Regions from separate parts of the Cytobacillus spongiae genome, predicted to be linked through region 1. Evidence: predicted binding sites of a transcription regulator. Region 1 holds the regulator's gene; the other holds the start of a gene.
What was found. The regulator Rex, encoded in region 1, represses fermentation and respiration genes when NADH is low (regulators of the CRP and FNR family bind a similar motif). The targets are predictions, from matches to a motif close to TTGTGAAATATTTCACAA.
Positions count from the first base shown of each region.

Region 2: a site for Rex is predicted at 5,044-5,061, ahead of LS684_RS03640 (formate/nitrite transporter family protein). Genes of this name have one in related genera too.

Region 1 is NZ_CP089997.1:301,112-308,731, forward strand. It holds gene rimI (ribosomal protein S18-alanine N-acetyltransferase) at 1-4, shown strand, start outside; gene tsaD (tRNA (adenosine(37)-N6)-threonylcarbamoyltransferase complex transferase subunit TsaD) at 4-1,026, shown strand; gene LS684_RS01705 (ABC-F family ATP-binding cassette domain-containing protein) at 1,253-3,178, opposite strand; gene moaC (cyclic pyranopterin monophosphate synthase MoaC) at 3,324-3,812, shown strand; gene LS684_RS01715 (redox-sensing transcriptional repressor Rex) at 3,996-4,649, shown strand; gene LS684_RS01720 (twin-arginine translocase TatA/TatE family subunit) at 4,726-4,911, shown strand; gene tatC (twin-arginine translocase subunit TatC) at 4,929-5,669, shown strand; gene LS684_RS01730 (YdiK family protein) at 5,696-5,902, opposite strand; gene LS684_RS01735 (CPBP family intramembrane glutamic endopeptidase) at 5,903-6,634, opposite strand; gene groES (co-chaperone GroES) at 6,938-7,222, shown strand; gene groL (chaperonin GroEL) at 7,283-7,620, shown strand, end outside.
Region 2 is NZ_CP089997.1:695,687-703,306, forward strand. It holds gene LS684_RS03605 (tRNA dihydrouridine synthase) at 1-462, shown strand, start outside; partial or broken gene LS684_RS03610 (IS3 family transposase) at 511-707, opposite strand; gene LS684_RS03615 (sigma factor) at 888-1,139, shown strand; gene LS684_RS03620 (acetate uptake transporter) at 1,272-1,892, shown strand; gene LS684_RS03625 (SAM-dependent methyltransferase) at 2,071-2,784, shown strand; gene LS684_RS03630 (3-ketoacyl-ACP reductase) at 2,833-3,549, opposite strand; gene LS684_RS03635 (winged helix-turn-helix transcriptional regulator) at 3,814-4,218, shown strand; gene LS684_RS03640 (formate/nitrite transporter family protein) at 4,253-5,020, opposite strand; gene LS684_RS03645 (SDR family oxidoreductase) at 5,204-6,058, opposite strand; gene LS684_RS03650 (TetR/AcrR family transcriptional regulator) at 6,289-6,846, shown strand; gene LS684_RS03655 (DUF4085 family protein) at 6,955-7,620, opposite strand, start outside.

The DNA of each region.
Region 1 (7,620 bases):
ATGATAGGAAAAGATCGGATCATTATGGGGGTTGAAACGAGCTGTGATGAAACAGCCGTTGCCATCATTAAAAACGGGAAAGAAATATTGTCGAACGTAGTGGCTTCCCAGATCGATAGTCATAAACGCTTTGGTGGGGTAGTACCTGAGATTGCTTCACGTCACCATGTCGAGCAAGTGACCGTTGTATTTGAGGAGGCTTTAAAGCAAGCTGGAGTCTCCTATGAGGAGATAGATGGGATTGCCGTAACTGAGGGGCCAGGTTTAGTTGGTGCGCTTCTTATTGGAGTGAATGCAGCAAAGGCAATTGCTTTTGCCCACAATATCCCTCTAGTTGGTGTTCATCATATTGCTGGTCATATTTATGCAAATCGTTTAGTAGCTGACTTAAAGTTCCCGCTTCTAACTCTTGTTGTATCTGGGGGACACACAGAGCTTGTTGTGATGAAGGAGCATGGTCATTTTGAAGTGATCGGGGAAACAAGAGATGACGCGGTAGGAGAAGCTTATGATAAAGTAGCACGTACATTAAACCTCCCGTATCCAGGTGGGCCACATATTGACAGACTTGCTTATGAAGGAGAGGACACGCTTAGCCTACCAAGAGCGTGGCTTGAAGAAGATTCCTATGATTTTAGCTTTAGCGGTCTAAAATCAGCAGTTATTAACACTGTCCACAATGCAGAGCAAAGAGGCGAACAAATTCGTCCACAGGATCTTGCAGCAAGCTTTCAAGCAAGTGTCATTGATGTTCTCGTTACAAAAACAATAAAAGCAGCGAAGGCATTTGGTGTAAAGCAGCTATTATTAGCAGGGGGGGTAGCTGCAAATAAAGGGCTTAGAGCAGCTATTGAAGTAGCTGTTCAAGAGCTAGAAGAAGTCGAGCTAGTCATCCCACCACTATCCTTATGTACAGATAATGCTGCCATGATTGGAGCGGCTGGGAGTGTCTTTTTTGAAAAAGGCCAGCGTGCAGACCTTGCTTTAAATGGAAATCCAGGGTTAGATTTAACTATCCACAACTGAAAATAAGAACCGGGAAAAAAATCCTCGCTACGTGCGAGGGTTTTTTTGTGGATAACAGTCCAACTAACCAAAATATTGTGAAAAATGTGGATAAAACCACTGTTTCCTGTGGATAATGTGGAAAAGTCTGTTGAAAGCCTATATAATTGATACACATTTGTGAATAAGATTGTGGAAAAAAGAAAAAGGATCACGAAAATGATCCCATTTCTTTTGACATATATACTTATTCTTCAGCAAGCTCTGCCCATTCATCCATTAAGCGCTCTAAATCTGCCTTTGCTTTTTCGTTTTCCTGATTGATTGCTTGTACCTTTTCATGGTCCTTAAACACATCAGGGTCGCAAAGCTGTTGTTCATATTCTTCAATTTTCTCTTCAATTGCTTGAATAGAGGTTTCTATTTCTTCAAGTCGACGCTTTCGTTGCCGTTCGAGTTTTTTCGCTTCTTTATCCTGTTGATAGTTCGTTTTGTCCTGCTTGGCGTGGACAACTTGCTTAAGATCTTTCGGCATCTCTAATGCTTTCAGCTCTTCTTGCTCCAGCTTTTTTTCAACATAATAGTCATAGTCTCCAAGGTATTCAGTTGCACCCGTTTTCCCCATCTCGATTACCTTTGTAGCAATTCGGTTAATAAAGTAGCGGTCGTGGGACACAAATAGAATGGTACCTGGATAATCGACAAGGGCATTCTCAAGCACTTCCTTGCTATCTAAGTCTAGATGGTTGGTCGGTTCATCTAGAATCAGAAAGTTTGCTTTTTCCATCATTAATTTCGCTAGAGCAAGCCTTGCTTTTTCCCCACCGCTTAAGGTGGAAACTGTCTTTAACACATCATCCCCGGAAAATAAGAAATTGCCTAATACAGTTCGTATTTCTTTTTCGCTTTTCAGAGGATAATCATCCCATAGCTCATTTAATACTCGCTTGTTAGAAGTAAGCTTTGCTTGCTCCTGATCATAGTAGCCAATAGCTACGTTTGAACCTAGATTAATGATTCCAGCAAAGGGCTTTAGCATGTTCATAATCGTTTTAAGCAAGGTAGATTTTCCAATACCGTTAGGTCCCACTAAGGCAATGCTATCACCTCTAGTGAGTCTCATCGTTATCTGTTTTGTCACTATTTGTTCTTCATAGCCAATTGCAAGGTCACGAATGTTCAGCACTTCATTTCCACTTTGCTTTTCGATATCAAAATGAAACGTCGCTGACTTCTCATCCCCTAGTGGACGATCCATTAACTCCATTCTCTCAAGCTGCTTTCTTCTGCTTTGTGCGCGTTTTGTTGTAGAGGCACGGGCTAAATTTTTCTGAATAAAATCTTGGAGCTTGGCCACTTCCTCTTGCTGCTTCTCGTATTGCTTCATATCTCGCTCATAGTTCTCTGCTTTACGGTCTAAGTAATAACTATAGTTACCTGTGAATTTCGTAATTTGGTGCCTTGAAATCTCATACACCTGGTTGACGACTTTATCAAGGAAATAGCGATCATGGGATACAATTAATATGGCACCTGAATAGCTCTGTAAATACTGCTCCAGCCATGTTAAGGTTTCAATATCAAGATGGTTCGTCGGCTCATCAAGAATTAGAATATCTGGCTTTGATAATAAGAGCTTGGCCAGAGCGAGCCTCGTTTTTTGTCCACCGCTTAAAGTAGATATAGTTGTCGAATAATCAAAGTCATGAAAATGTAATCCGTGGAGGACTGAACGGATATCAGACTCGTATTGATAGCCGCCCCGCTCTTTAAATTCCACCTGAAGCAAATCATACTCTTTTAAGATGCGCTCATACTCAGTAGGCTGATCAAAGATATTTGGGTTCGCCATCTTTTCTTCTAATCTGCGCAAATCTTTTTCCATTTGACGAAGATGGTTGAACACGGTAAGCATTTCATCCCAAATCGATAATTCTGAAGCGAGTCCTGTGTTTTGAGCAAGATAGCCAATTTCGACTCCTTTTGGTTTAATCATGTCTCCAGATTCATAGGAAAGCTGTCCTGCAATGATCTTTAAAAGAGTCGACTTACCTGCACCATTTCGCCCAACGAGCGCTATTCGGTCCCTGGATTGTACTTCTAGCTTTATATTCGATAAAATAAGGTCAGCACCAAAATATTTATTTAATTGGTTTACTTGTAATAAAATCATGTTCTTTCACCTCAATGTTATAGAAATAGTGTAACTTATCTTCTATAATTCGAGCAATAAGAGTAAACTTGTGAAGTAACGTACAAAGTTCATACACAGATGGAATAAAATAGTGTATATTTTGATAGAGAGGTGTTTTTTAAAGATGACAGAATTTACACACTTTAATCAAGAAGGAAGAGCAAAGATGGTGGATGTGAGTGATAAGCCAGAAACAATAAGAACGGCAATTGCTCATTCTAGCATTACAGTTAATAAAGAAATTTATGAGAGAATTACTAATCAACAAATGAAAAAAGGGGATGTGCTTGCCGTCGCCCAGGTAGCTGGAGTCATGGCTTGTAAAAAAACGAGCGAGCTAATTCCAATGTGCCATCCACTCCCATTAACTGGAGTAGACATATCATTTGCATGGACAGTGAAAGAGGAAGACTATATTCTAGAAATAGAAGCAGCCGTCAAAACAAAGGGTAATACAGGTGTTGAAATGGAAGCGCTAACAGCTGCGTCCGTTTGTGCCCTTACTGTCTATGATATGTGTAAGGCAGTTGATAAAGGAATGGTAATAGGTCAAACGTATTTAGTAGAGAAAACAGGCGGGAAAAACGGTGACTTTAAACGAGAAAAGCTATAGTAAAAAAGAATCTTTCTGGTAAAGGGACTTAGCAGGATGACTATTTGTGTGGAGATACACGAAGAAATCTCTTGATGAAGAAGGATGACTGCACCATCTGAGAGCCTACAGAAGGTTAACGAAGATTAACGGTCTCTTAAGGAAAACAACAAATACTAGAGTAGGGGAGCGGGGGAGATTGATATGAATAATGAAACCATCAAAATTCCGCAAGCGACAGCCAAGCGGCTGCCATTATATTATCGTTTTTTAAAAAACTTACATTCTTCAGGAAAACAGCGGGTTTCATCTGCTGAGTTAAGTGAAGCCGTAAAGGTCGATTCTGCAACAATACGTAGAGATTTTTCTTATTTTGGTGCTTTAGGAAAGAAGGGATATGGGTATAATGTGAATTATTTATTATCCTTCTTTCGAAAAACACTCGACCAGGACGAGCTTACAAAGGTTGCGTTAATTGGGGTCGGAAACTTAGGAACGGCATTTTTAAATTATAATTTTTTAAAGAATAATAATACAAAGATCGAAATTGCTTTTGATGTGTCCGAAGATCGCGTCGGGAAAAAAATCGGAAGTGTTCCCATCTATCACATGGATGACCTTGAAGAAAAGATTAAAGAACATGATGTGCAGGTAGCGATCTTAACCGTACCAGCGCCAGTTGCGCAAACGATTACCGATCGAATTGTAGAGGTCAATATTAAGGGGATTTTGAATTTTACACCGGCTCGATTAAATGTGCCTTCAACGATTCGTATTCATCATATTGATTTGGCAGTTGAGCTTCAGTCTCTCGTCTATTTCTTAAAGCATTATCCGAATGAACAAGTGGAATCTTAAATTTATTCTATCCAATAGAAAACAGTTGAACATCAGTATAAAAACGTTATGATAGAGAAAGGGAGGTGAGGCTAAAATGATGAACGTTGGTATGGGAAGCCTCTTACTAATTGTATTTGTAGCATTATTAGTATTCGGTCCAAAAAAGCTACCTGAGCTTGGTAAAGCGGCAGGAAATACACTTCGTGAGTTCAAGAATGCGACGAAGGGTCTAGCGGACGACGATGACGATGATGTGAAAAAAGATAAAGAAGTTAAGTAATGTTAGGATGAAGCGTTATGGATTCTCATAAAGACATGACGATGTTTGAACATATAGGTGAATTAAGAAAACGGCTAGTGATTTCAGTCGTTTTCTTCTTTATTGCTGTCATTTTGAGCTTTTTCGTAGCTGAGCCGTTAATAGTCTTCCTGCAAAATGCAGATGAGGCAAAAGAGCTTACGATGAATGCGTTCCGTTTAACGGATCCGATTAAAGTGTACATGCAATTTGCCTTTATTATTGCCTTTGTTCTTACATCACCTGTTATTTTATATCAATTGTGGTCATTTATTAGTCCAGGTCTCTATGAAAAAGAACGAAAGGTTACATTAAGCTATATTCCCATCTCGGTTCTATTATTTATCGGGGGGATTGCTTTTTCTTACTTTATTCTCTTTCCGTTTGTCATAGACTTTATGACCCGAATTTCCGACCGATTAAATATTAACCAAGTGATTGGAATCAATGAATATTTTCAGTTTTTATTTCAGCTAACACTCCCATTTGGATTTTTATTTCAATTGCCGGTTGTGATTATGTTTCTAACGAGGCTTGGATTAGTTACGCCAATGTTTTTAAGCCAAGTTCGGAAATATGCCTATTTTGTATTAATTGTCATTGCAGCATTTATTACTCCACCAGAATTATTATCTCATTTAATGGTGACTGTCCCGCTACTGCTCCTATATGAAGTAAGCATCATCATTTCCCGTTTTTCTTATAAAAAAGCACAGGAATCGATGGAATCCTATGATTAAAAAAATGAGCCTCCCAAGCGAGAGGCTCATTTTTTGTTTTCCACTTTTTTGAGCTTGAAGTGAAACATGATCATGCGTATGCCTGAACCAAGGTCGAAGGTGGCAAGCATGATAAATAAATAGGTAATAAATCCATATTCGCCGCTTTCCCTTACATTTTGTACAGCAAATAAGGTAAAAATTAATCCAAGACATACGTAAACGATGCCAGAGAACAGTGGTGACCTTCTCATCTAAAATCCTCCAATAAAGCTCTGAATTTTCTCTGCTTCCCGGAGCATCTTCTCGATCTCCTCTTTAAATACCGATTGTGTAATGACAACAAATGTGTTCATTGCGACATGAGCAAAGATCGGTACAAGAATCCGTTTGGTTTTTACATACAGAAAGGCAAAGGTAAAGCCCATGGCTGTATATAGAAGCACATGCTCAGGTTCTAAGTGTGCAAACGCAAAGATAACAGAGCTGATAATTCCAGAGATAACGAAATTAAATTTTTTATATAAGCTGCCAAAAATAATTTTTCTAAACACAATTTCCTCAAGAATGGGGCCGATAATTGAGCTAACAAGCATCACGATTGGAAAAGCTTCAATAATTGATATGATTTGCTCGGTATTTTCAGAGCCCACCTCAATCCCAATCAATCGTTCGATGTTTGCTGCCACGATTTGTGCGAAGAGAGCAAGAAATACTCCGCCAATAGCCCATGAGACGGATTGCCCGATGGTTGCCCGATCGCGTTCAAGGGAAGGTGTTTTCATTTCTTTCCTTAACACAATTAGGATTAGAATGAACGCGAGAGTGAAGCTAAAAACAAGCCAGAAGGATACCGCTCCTATTGCCATCGTATCTTCAGGTCTTCCAAACAGTACACCAAAAAACATAATAATGGGAGGTGCAACAACTCCGGAAAGATGCATGGCTAAGTATATGATTAAGATAATCCAATACTCTTTCTTCAAATTAGTGTCTCCTTTATTCAAATAATTAGGCACTCGTTCTTTATTCTACTAGTAATCGCAATGAACTATCAAATACCAAGGTCCAACTTTTTAAACTTAAAGGGATAAAATGAAAAAACAAGAGTATACTTGTAAAGGTTGTACAAAAGGTTATTCAAAAATTGATAAATTATGAAAAAAATTTAATCATGATGCTTGCAAAAAGATATCAGATTCATTAATATAATAATTGTGTTAGCACTCAATAGATGAGAGTGCTAATAAGAATAAAAATTTACATATTATTTGAGGAGGTTGTTTCACTTGTTAAAGCCACTAGGTGATCGCGTAGTAATTGAGCTTGTTGAAACGGAAGAAAAAACTGCAAGCGGTATCGTTTTACCGGATACAGCGAAAGAAAAGCCTCAAGAAGGTAAAGTTGTAGCTGTAGGTAATGGTCGTGTTCTAGAAAGCGGTGAGCGTGTTGCTCTAGAAGTAGCAGAAGGCAATCGCATTATCTTCTCAAAATACGCTGGAACAGAAGTGAAATTTGAAGGCAAGGAATATTTAATTTTACGTGAAAATGACATCCTTGCTGTAGTTGAATAAGAAAACACTCGGTCAAACAGATAGATAACAAAGCAAATATTTCGAGGAGGTTTTTTAACAATGGCTAAAGAAATTAAATTTAGTGAAGACGCTCGTAGTTCAATGCTTCGTGGTGTTGATGCTCTAGCAAACGCTGTTAAAGTAACTCTTGGACCTAAAGGTCGCAACGTGGTTCTTGAGAAGAAATTCGGTTCTCCATTAATCACAAATGATGGTGTAACAATTGCGAAAGAAATCGAACTAGAAGATGCTTTCGAAAACATGGGAGCAAAGCTTGTAGCTGAAGTTGCAAGCAAAACAAACGATGTTGCTGGTGACGGTACAACAACTGCTACTGTACTGGCACAAGCCATGATTCGTGAAGGTCTTAAAAACGTAACAGCTGGTGCAAACCCTGT
Region 2 (7,620 bases), 390 kb from region 1:
AGCAAAGTAGCTGCCCATTGGGAGCTGATTCCAGAGATCAAGAAGCTTCGAGATGATGTTGCACCGAATACTCTCTTGACGATTAATGGAGATATTCCTGACCGTCAAATGGGTATGGAGCTTGCTCTTCGATATGGTGTGGATGGTGTTATGATTGGACGAGGCATTTTCCATAATCCATTCGCTTTTGAAAAAGAGCCGAAAGATCATAGCAGTGAAGAATTGCTCGATCTCCTAAGACTGCATATGGATCTTCATGATAAATATTCAGAATTAGAGCTGCGACCATTTAAGGCGCTACATCGCTTCTTTAAGATTTACGTAAAAGGATTTTGGGGAGCAAGCGAATTAAGAAATCAACTAATGAACACAGAGTCAACAAATGAAGTTCGTGAATTACTTGATGTGTTTCAAGCAAAAAATCTTGATGGGAAAAATGTTCCCGCCCAAAGTGAAAGTTAAACAAAGCCTGACCTACAGTGATTGACCCAATAAAGTTAGACAAATATTTTAGGCTACATTTAGGACCTGAGTTCGGTATTTTACCGGACTTAGGTTTTTTAATTTTGCCTTTATTCGTTTGTGATTGTACTAGTGAATACAGACTTCTAATTCTTTTTCAAAAAGCCCAATATTATCCAACATCTGTAGATAACAAGTTCAGTCTTCAATAAGACAAAGGAATTTTCAATAACTGCATTATCCAAAGAGTGTAAAAATAGGAGGTTTGGAAGGCAAACTACGGGCTTATTCTAGATGGGATTTATTCGAAGATTGATAGGGTACAAATTTATTTGCTATGATCAATTTGGGAAAAATGGAAAAAATATCTGCGGGTTTTGCAACTTTTTATTAAACTGAAACGTGGATTGGTAAGGGGGAAAGCGGTGGAATTAGATAGGATATTCGAAGCATATGTAGATGATTTATACCGTTATTTGTATTCCCTTTCAAAAAATCACCATACGGCAGAGGATCTAGTCCAGGAAACGTTTTACCGAGCGTATCTACAGCTGCTAGAAGATGGCATCAGTAATATAAAACCGTGGTTGTTTAAAGTGGCCTATCATGCGTTTATCGATTTGACGAGGAAACAAACTCGGCTGATTATATCCAAAGCCTTAAGGTTTGGTGCCTGACCAATTAGCGGTCAGGCACTGTTTTATTTTGGTATGAAAAAATTTTTTTGTTAACGATTTCACATGTAGACAAAAGAATATATTTTTTGTAACCTTAGTAAGTTAAATGACCAAGGAGGAATTATACATCATATGAATATTCAGCAAAATCATACATCAGTAAAAGTGGTAACTGCTGATCCATCTGCATTAGGATTGTTTGGATTGGCGATGGTAACTCTTGTCGCATCATCACAAAAATTAGGAATAACAGAAGGAACGGCGTTAATTTTGCCATGGGCGATCTTTCTAGGCGGTCTGGCACAATTAATCGCAGCGATCCTAGATTCTAAGCATAATAATGTATTCGGAACGACAGCATTTGGAGCATTTGGTCTATTTTGGTTCGGTGTTGGGACAAGCTGGCTGATTCAATCAGGAGCATTCGGTGAAAGCTTACTAGCTATGGCAGATGCGAAACAGTTAGGTGTAGCTTTCGTAGGCTATCTAATCTTCAGCCTATTCATGACGGTCGGAGCTATGGGAACCCATAAGGTATTATTCTTTATCTTTGTGTTAATCGATTTCTTATTTATCGGATTGTCATTAAGCTCATTTGATATTATGTATGAGTTTTCTCATATGCTAGCGGCCATCTCAGAATTACTGATTGCGTTACTTTCATTCTATGGCTCCGCAGCGGCAGTTCTTAATGCGCACTATGGACAAATTGTATTACCAGTGGGCAAACCATTTGGTGTATTTAAAAATTAAAGCGGGACAGAGGGACGGGTTCATTGTCCCAGTTTGTATGGCTGACCCCAGGTACGGTGACACTTTTCCGTGCTTAGGGTCAGTTTTTTTGTGGGACGGGGGTCGTTGTCCTGCCAATCTTGGATAAACTATAATTAGTTGAGTGGACAATAAAATAAATCTGCTCAAGGAGATAGAAATGAGATATCTGAAATCAGAAACATATGATAAAAACTTTATAAATGAGAATATGATGGGTCCAAACAGTATGAAAATATTGGAGGAGTTGCTTGAGAATGTTTCATTAAAAAGTGGGATGCGTGTGTTAGATCTAGGCTGTGGCACCGGATTAACGTCAGTATTTTTAGCAAAAGAATATGGTGTCCAAGTTTTTGCAGTAGATCTATGGATTTCAGCAACTGAAAATGATAAACGTTTTAAGAGTATGGGGCTTGATCACACCATTATTCCAATACATGCGGATGCAAAGGCTCTTCCATTTCCTGAAAATTATTTTGATGCGGTGATAAGCATTGACGCCTATCATTACTTTGGCAACAATGATCAGTACTTTGATAAATACTTGTCCAAGTTTTTAAAAGAAGAGGCTATTGTTGCCATCGCTTTCCCAGGGATGAAGCACGAGATTCATGAAAATATTCCAGCGGATATGAAGCCGTATTGGCCGGAGGAAGCACTTGCCATGTGGCAATCGATTGAATGGTGGAAGAAAACCTTTGCCGTATCCGAATCCTTCTCTTTAACACAAATAAGCGAAATGGAAGGCTTTGATGAAGCATGGAAGGATTGGTTAGGAACAGAGAATCCATATGCGATTGAAGACCGAGCGATGGTCGCAGTTGATAATGGAAGGTTTATGAATTTAATTTCTGTTGTAGGAAAGAAAACGTAATATAAAAATTGCCTACCCGAGTACATAAGGGGTAGGCACTGTTTTTTTCTATGGGTTTGTTGACCACAGTCCAGCATGTTTTAACACTACTCGAGGATGAAGCTTGAGCTGTGCTACCATTAAGTCTGCTAGATCTTCTGCCTGCATCACTTTTTCAGGATTGCCGTCTGTTAGGTTTAATTCTACTGCCATATCTGTTGCAACTGTGCTTGGTGTTAACGTTGATACGCGAATGTCTTTCTTGCGTACTTCAAGCATTAATGATTCGCTCAGTCCGATAACGGCTGCTTTGGAAGCAGAATATGCGCTCGTAATTGGAGCTCCTTTTTGACCAGCAGTGGATGAAATATTAATAATATCCCCAGTGTTGCGCTCAAGCATTTCGGGTAATACGGCGCGAGTAGTGTAGTAGACACCTTTTACGTTGACATCGATAATATTTGTCCATTCTTCAGGTGTCAAATCCATAAACCCACCGAACTTTGAAATGCCTGCATTGTTTACTAAAATATCAATTGCACCAAGCTCTTTGCGAATGGATTCAACGGCTGTGGAAATTGAATCTAGCTCAGCGACGTTTGCTGAAGCAATTGCCACCTTCACGTCATATTGCTTAAGCTCCTCTGCTACAGCTTGTAAATTTTCAATCGTGCGACCTACAAGTCCTACGTGAATTCCTTCTTTTGCAAATGCAATAGCAGTCGCTCGTCCAATGCCACGTCCTGCTCCTGTGATTAATGCTACTTTTCCTGAGATTGCTTGCATGTTTTTCTCTCCTTTAATGAGCTAGATTTACTTTAGACGTATTCAAGTGTATTAAATATATATCGAATAATCAAAAGTGAGGTTGATCCTTACTTTTGGTGGTAAAATGAATAACGCTGTACATGTTCTTTTGTCTAAAATAGAGGAATAAGGGTCTTAGATGACTACCTTCATTCTACTTACAGTTTTCAACAATGTGAAGAATGCACTTTTTTGTGCGGAGGTTACCTAAAGGTAACTTATTATCCAAAAGGAGTTTACTTTATGTCTGACAAATTAAGAGAAGAAATAAAACAGAGAATAGTAAACAATGATTATCACTGTGAAAAAGAACTGACGTTATCCATTATTAGCGGAAAATGGAAGGTCGTTATTTTATGGCATTTAGGTGTAGAAGGACCACATCGTTTCAGTGAGCTTCAAAAGCTTTTTCCGAAAATATCTCATAAGATCTTAACAAACCAATTGCGTGAACTAATGGAAGATGGAATCGTTCATAGAGAGGTGTACCCAGTAGTTCCTCCAAAAGTCGAATATTCCATGACAGAACTAGGAATGACCCTATTGCCGATTGTAGAAATGATGTACGACTGGGGGAAAAAGCGAATCGAACAGATCAAAGAAGGAGAGACAGGGGGAGGGACAGGGGGACGGGTTCCTCGTCCCTAATACGAGGGAAAAGAGACGAGACCCCCTCGGTCCTTCATTTTCTCAGGTAAGCGATCCAGTAGGTTCCAGCAACAAATAAGGTGCCGCCGACTGTATTTCCGAGTAACACAGGCACAAAGTTTTGGACGTATTCAATCCATGTGAAGTGACCTGCAAAAATCGCAGCAGGGATAATAAACATATTTGCGACGACGTGTTGGAAGCCGATCGCAACGAAAGCCATCGTTGGAAACCAGATACCTAACACTTTTCCAACGATATCTTTCGCACCGTAACTAAGCCAAACGGCTGATGCAACTAGCCAATTACAGCCTATGCCAGATACAAAAGCCTGCACAAAGTTCGCCTCTAGCTTGTGTTCAGCAACGTCAATTGTTTTCGTTAAATAGGAACCTGTTTCTGTCAGACCAACAATATGCCCAAAAAAGTAAGCGACAAATAAGGCACCAAAAAAATTGGTAGTTGTAATAATAAGTAGATTTAGCAAAACCTGTCGAGTATTTATAATTTTAACCATACGGGAAAGAGGAACAGCCATCATATTTCCAGTCACAAGCTCTCCACCAGCAATTAGAGTTAAAATTAGTCCGACAGGGAATAAAGCTGCTCCAACAAAATTAGAAAAGCTTCCCCACTCTGCGGGCATACTGGCAGTTACGCGGATATATAATAGAAAACCTAATGCAATGAAGGCTCCTGCCTGAAATCCTAGAATACTAGATTCTAGTACGGGTAAATTGACTTTTTTCTTGCCTGATGTGACGGTGTAATTGGCAATTTCTTGCGGACTATAAAAGCCCATTCAAATCATATCCCTTCAAAAGTTTGTGAAGTATTACACAAAAAATTATACACCTTCTTTAACATTATAGAAGTGAACATTTGTTGACTTTGAAGAGTTAAGGAGAGGGGACAAGTGGGGACAAGGGGACGAGTTCCTTATCCCAGTGATAATGAGACGGTGAACCAGCCCCCTTGGACTTGCTTACTTTATTAGTTGAGCTACTGCTTCTTGCTGTAATTTCCCTGTAGGGTCTGCTTGTGTTTTTAACTGTGTGAAACGTTCAGACCATTCGGATGTTCTCATACGTACTGGGGGCTCCTCCATTTCAATTGAGGTTAAAATGACATTTGCCACTTCTTCAGAGGTTTGGTAGATTCCATCAGCTGATCGATTTTGAGCTCCACCAATATATTTTTCTAATAACGGCTTGTATTCGTCATCGATCATACCGCCGCCCGTTTGAAATTGTGACAGGGCGTTATTGGCAAATTCAGATTGAATGCCACCGGGTTCGATAGCAGTAAACTTAATGTTAAAATGTGGTTGGACATAGCTCGCAAGTGATTCGGTATACCCTTCTACAGCGAATTTCGCTGCACAGTAAAATTCATTAAATGGTTGGCCAACGAGCCCTCCAACAGACGTAATATTTATGATATGTCCGCTTCGTTGTTCTCTCATGCTAGGCAATACCGCTTTGGTCGTACGGATGACCCCCATTAAGTTCAGATCAAATTGCCACATGATTTCTTCTTCTGAAGCTTGTTCCGTTGTACGGATAAAACCAGCTCCAGCATTGTTTACCAAAATATCTATTTTACCTTCTACATCTAAAATTTCCTGTACACATTTATTTACACTTTCGCTAATTGTTACATCTAATTCTTTAATGAATAGTTCGAGGTTTTTTGCTTGTGCTGCTTCTAGTAAACGGTCTTTTTTCGCCAGATTTCTCATCGTAGCATAAACTTTATATCCCTTTTCAGCTAATAAAAGTGAAGCCTCGTATCCTAAACCAGTTGACGCACCTGTAATTAATACCACTTTTTGCATCATTCTTTCTCCTTTCAATAGTTCGTTGGATTCCTAATAGAGTAAACACTCTATTTTGAATATATAGATTAGATGAAAGAAAGTCAATATTTATGTTAATCGCTAGATTTTTAAACGATTACTATTTATAGCTGTTATTTTCGTTTATAATCAGTTAAAATTCTGCTAAATGAGAGAAAATAATGGAGGAATAATTAGAGTGAATACTCTAGTTGTATAAAAAGGAGATATAGATGAATAAAAGAGAGATGATTATCAACAAGTCACTTGAAGTCTTTGTAGAATTTGGATTTCATGGAGCACCGATCACAAAGCTTATAAAATCGGCTGGAGTTTCGAATGGTACGTTTTTTTACTATTTTAAAACGAAAGAGGATTTAATCACTGCTATATATGTTGCCACGAAAGAAGAACTTTATGATGTGTTAGGAATAGAGATTGAGCAAGTTGTATCACTTAAGAAGAGCATTCGAGAGCTTTGGATGAAGTGGGTGATTTGGGGAAGCGAACATGAACAAAAATTTAAGTTTCTAGAATTATTTTCCAATTCTCCTTACGTTCATCAATTAAACAAGGAAGAGATGAAAAACAATTTCACGTTTGTGCAACAGCTACTACGCAAGGGGATTGAAGAAGAAGTCATTGTGTCAATGGATATCCGGTTATTAAGCGAATTGATCTACAGCAGTATTCGAGGAACCATTCTCTTTAACCAGCGAAATGGAATGTTATCTGAAGTAGAAATGGAGTCCGTCTTTAATCTCATGTGGAAAAGCATTGTGAATTTTTGAGGGTCGAGGGGTCGGGTACCATGTCCCCCTCCTGGGTTGAGGTGGGCCGAGGGACCGGGTACTATGTCCCAACTTGTCCCATACCCTAAAAAGGCAGGGGGCCAGGCACTACTGTCCCTGGAATTTCTCCATGATTTCCTCTGATAAAATTCCTTCTTGATAGAAGTGTTTTACATATACATATAGCATCATTTCATTTTCTTCTGTTACTTCAATTTTTTCTAGTATTTGATGGATAATATCTGCATGCTCTTTCGGATTTGTATAGAGTGTATTCCATGCACGAACTTGTAGTTCTGGCTGTTTACTAAGTGCCGCTGTTAGAAGATTTTCTTTTGGTACAGGTTCATTCAAGTGAGCATAGGGATCTTCGTATTGATCGCTGTATATAAACCAAATGGGGTGATAATCTTCGTAGCTGTATGAGTAGCTTTTTTCATCTATGGTCACTATTGTTTCATTCGCTTTAATTTCAGCGCTTCCATTTTCAAGTTGAATCGGATTTGAAAGCTTCTCAATTGCTCCTATTGAATCAGGGGTAATAAACCAGTAACGGTGATTTAAATTTAACCGAGACAGGTAGTCTTCGAGAGAAGTGTCTTGAAGTTTTGCTTCATCTGTTAAAATCGTGAAAGCCTTTGGCCGAAAAAAATATGTAGCTTCTAAGTTTTTCATGGAAATGGTCCATTCAGTTTCTGGACTTTCAAAGAGTATTCGGAATGAAAATCCCTCTTTTGCTTTTTGCAATTCGTAGTAAATAATGTACTGTCCAAA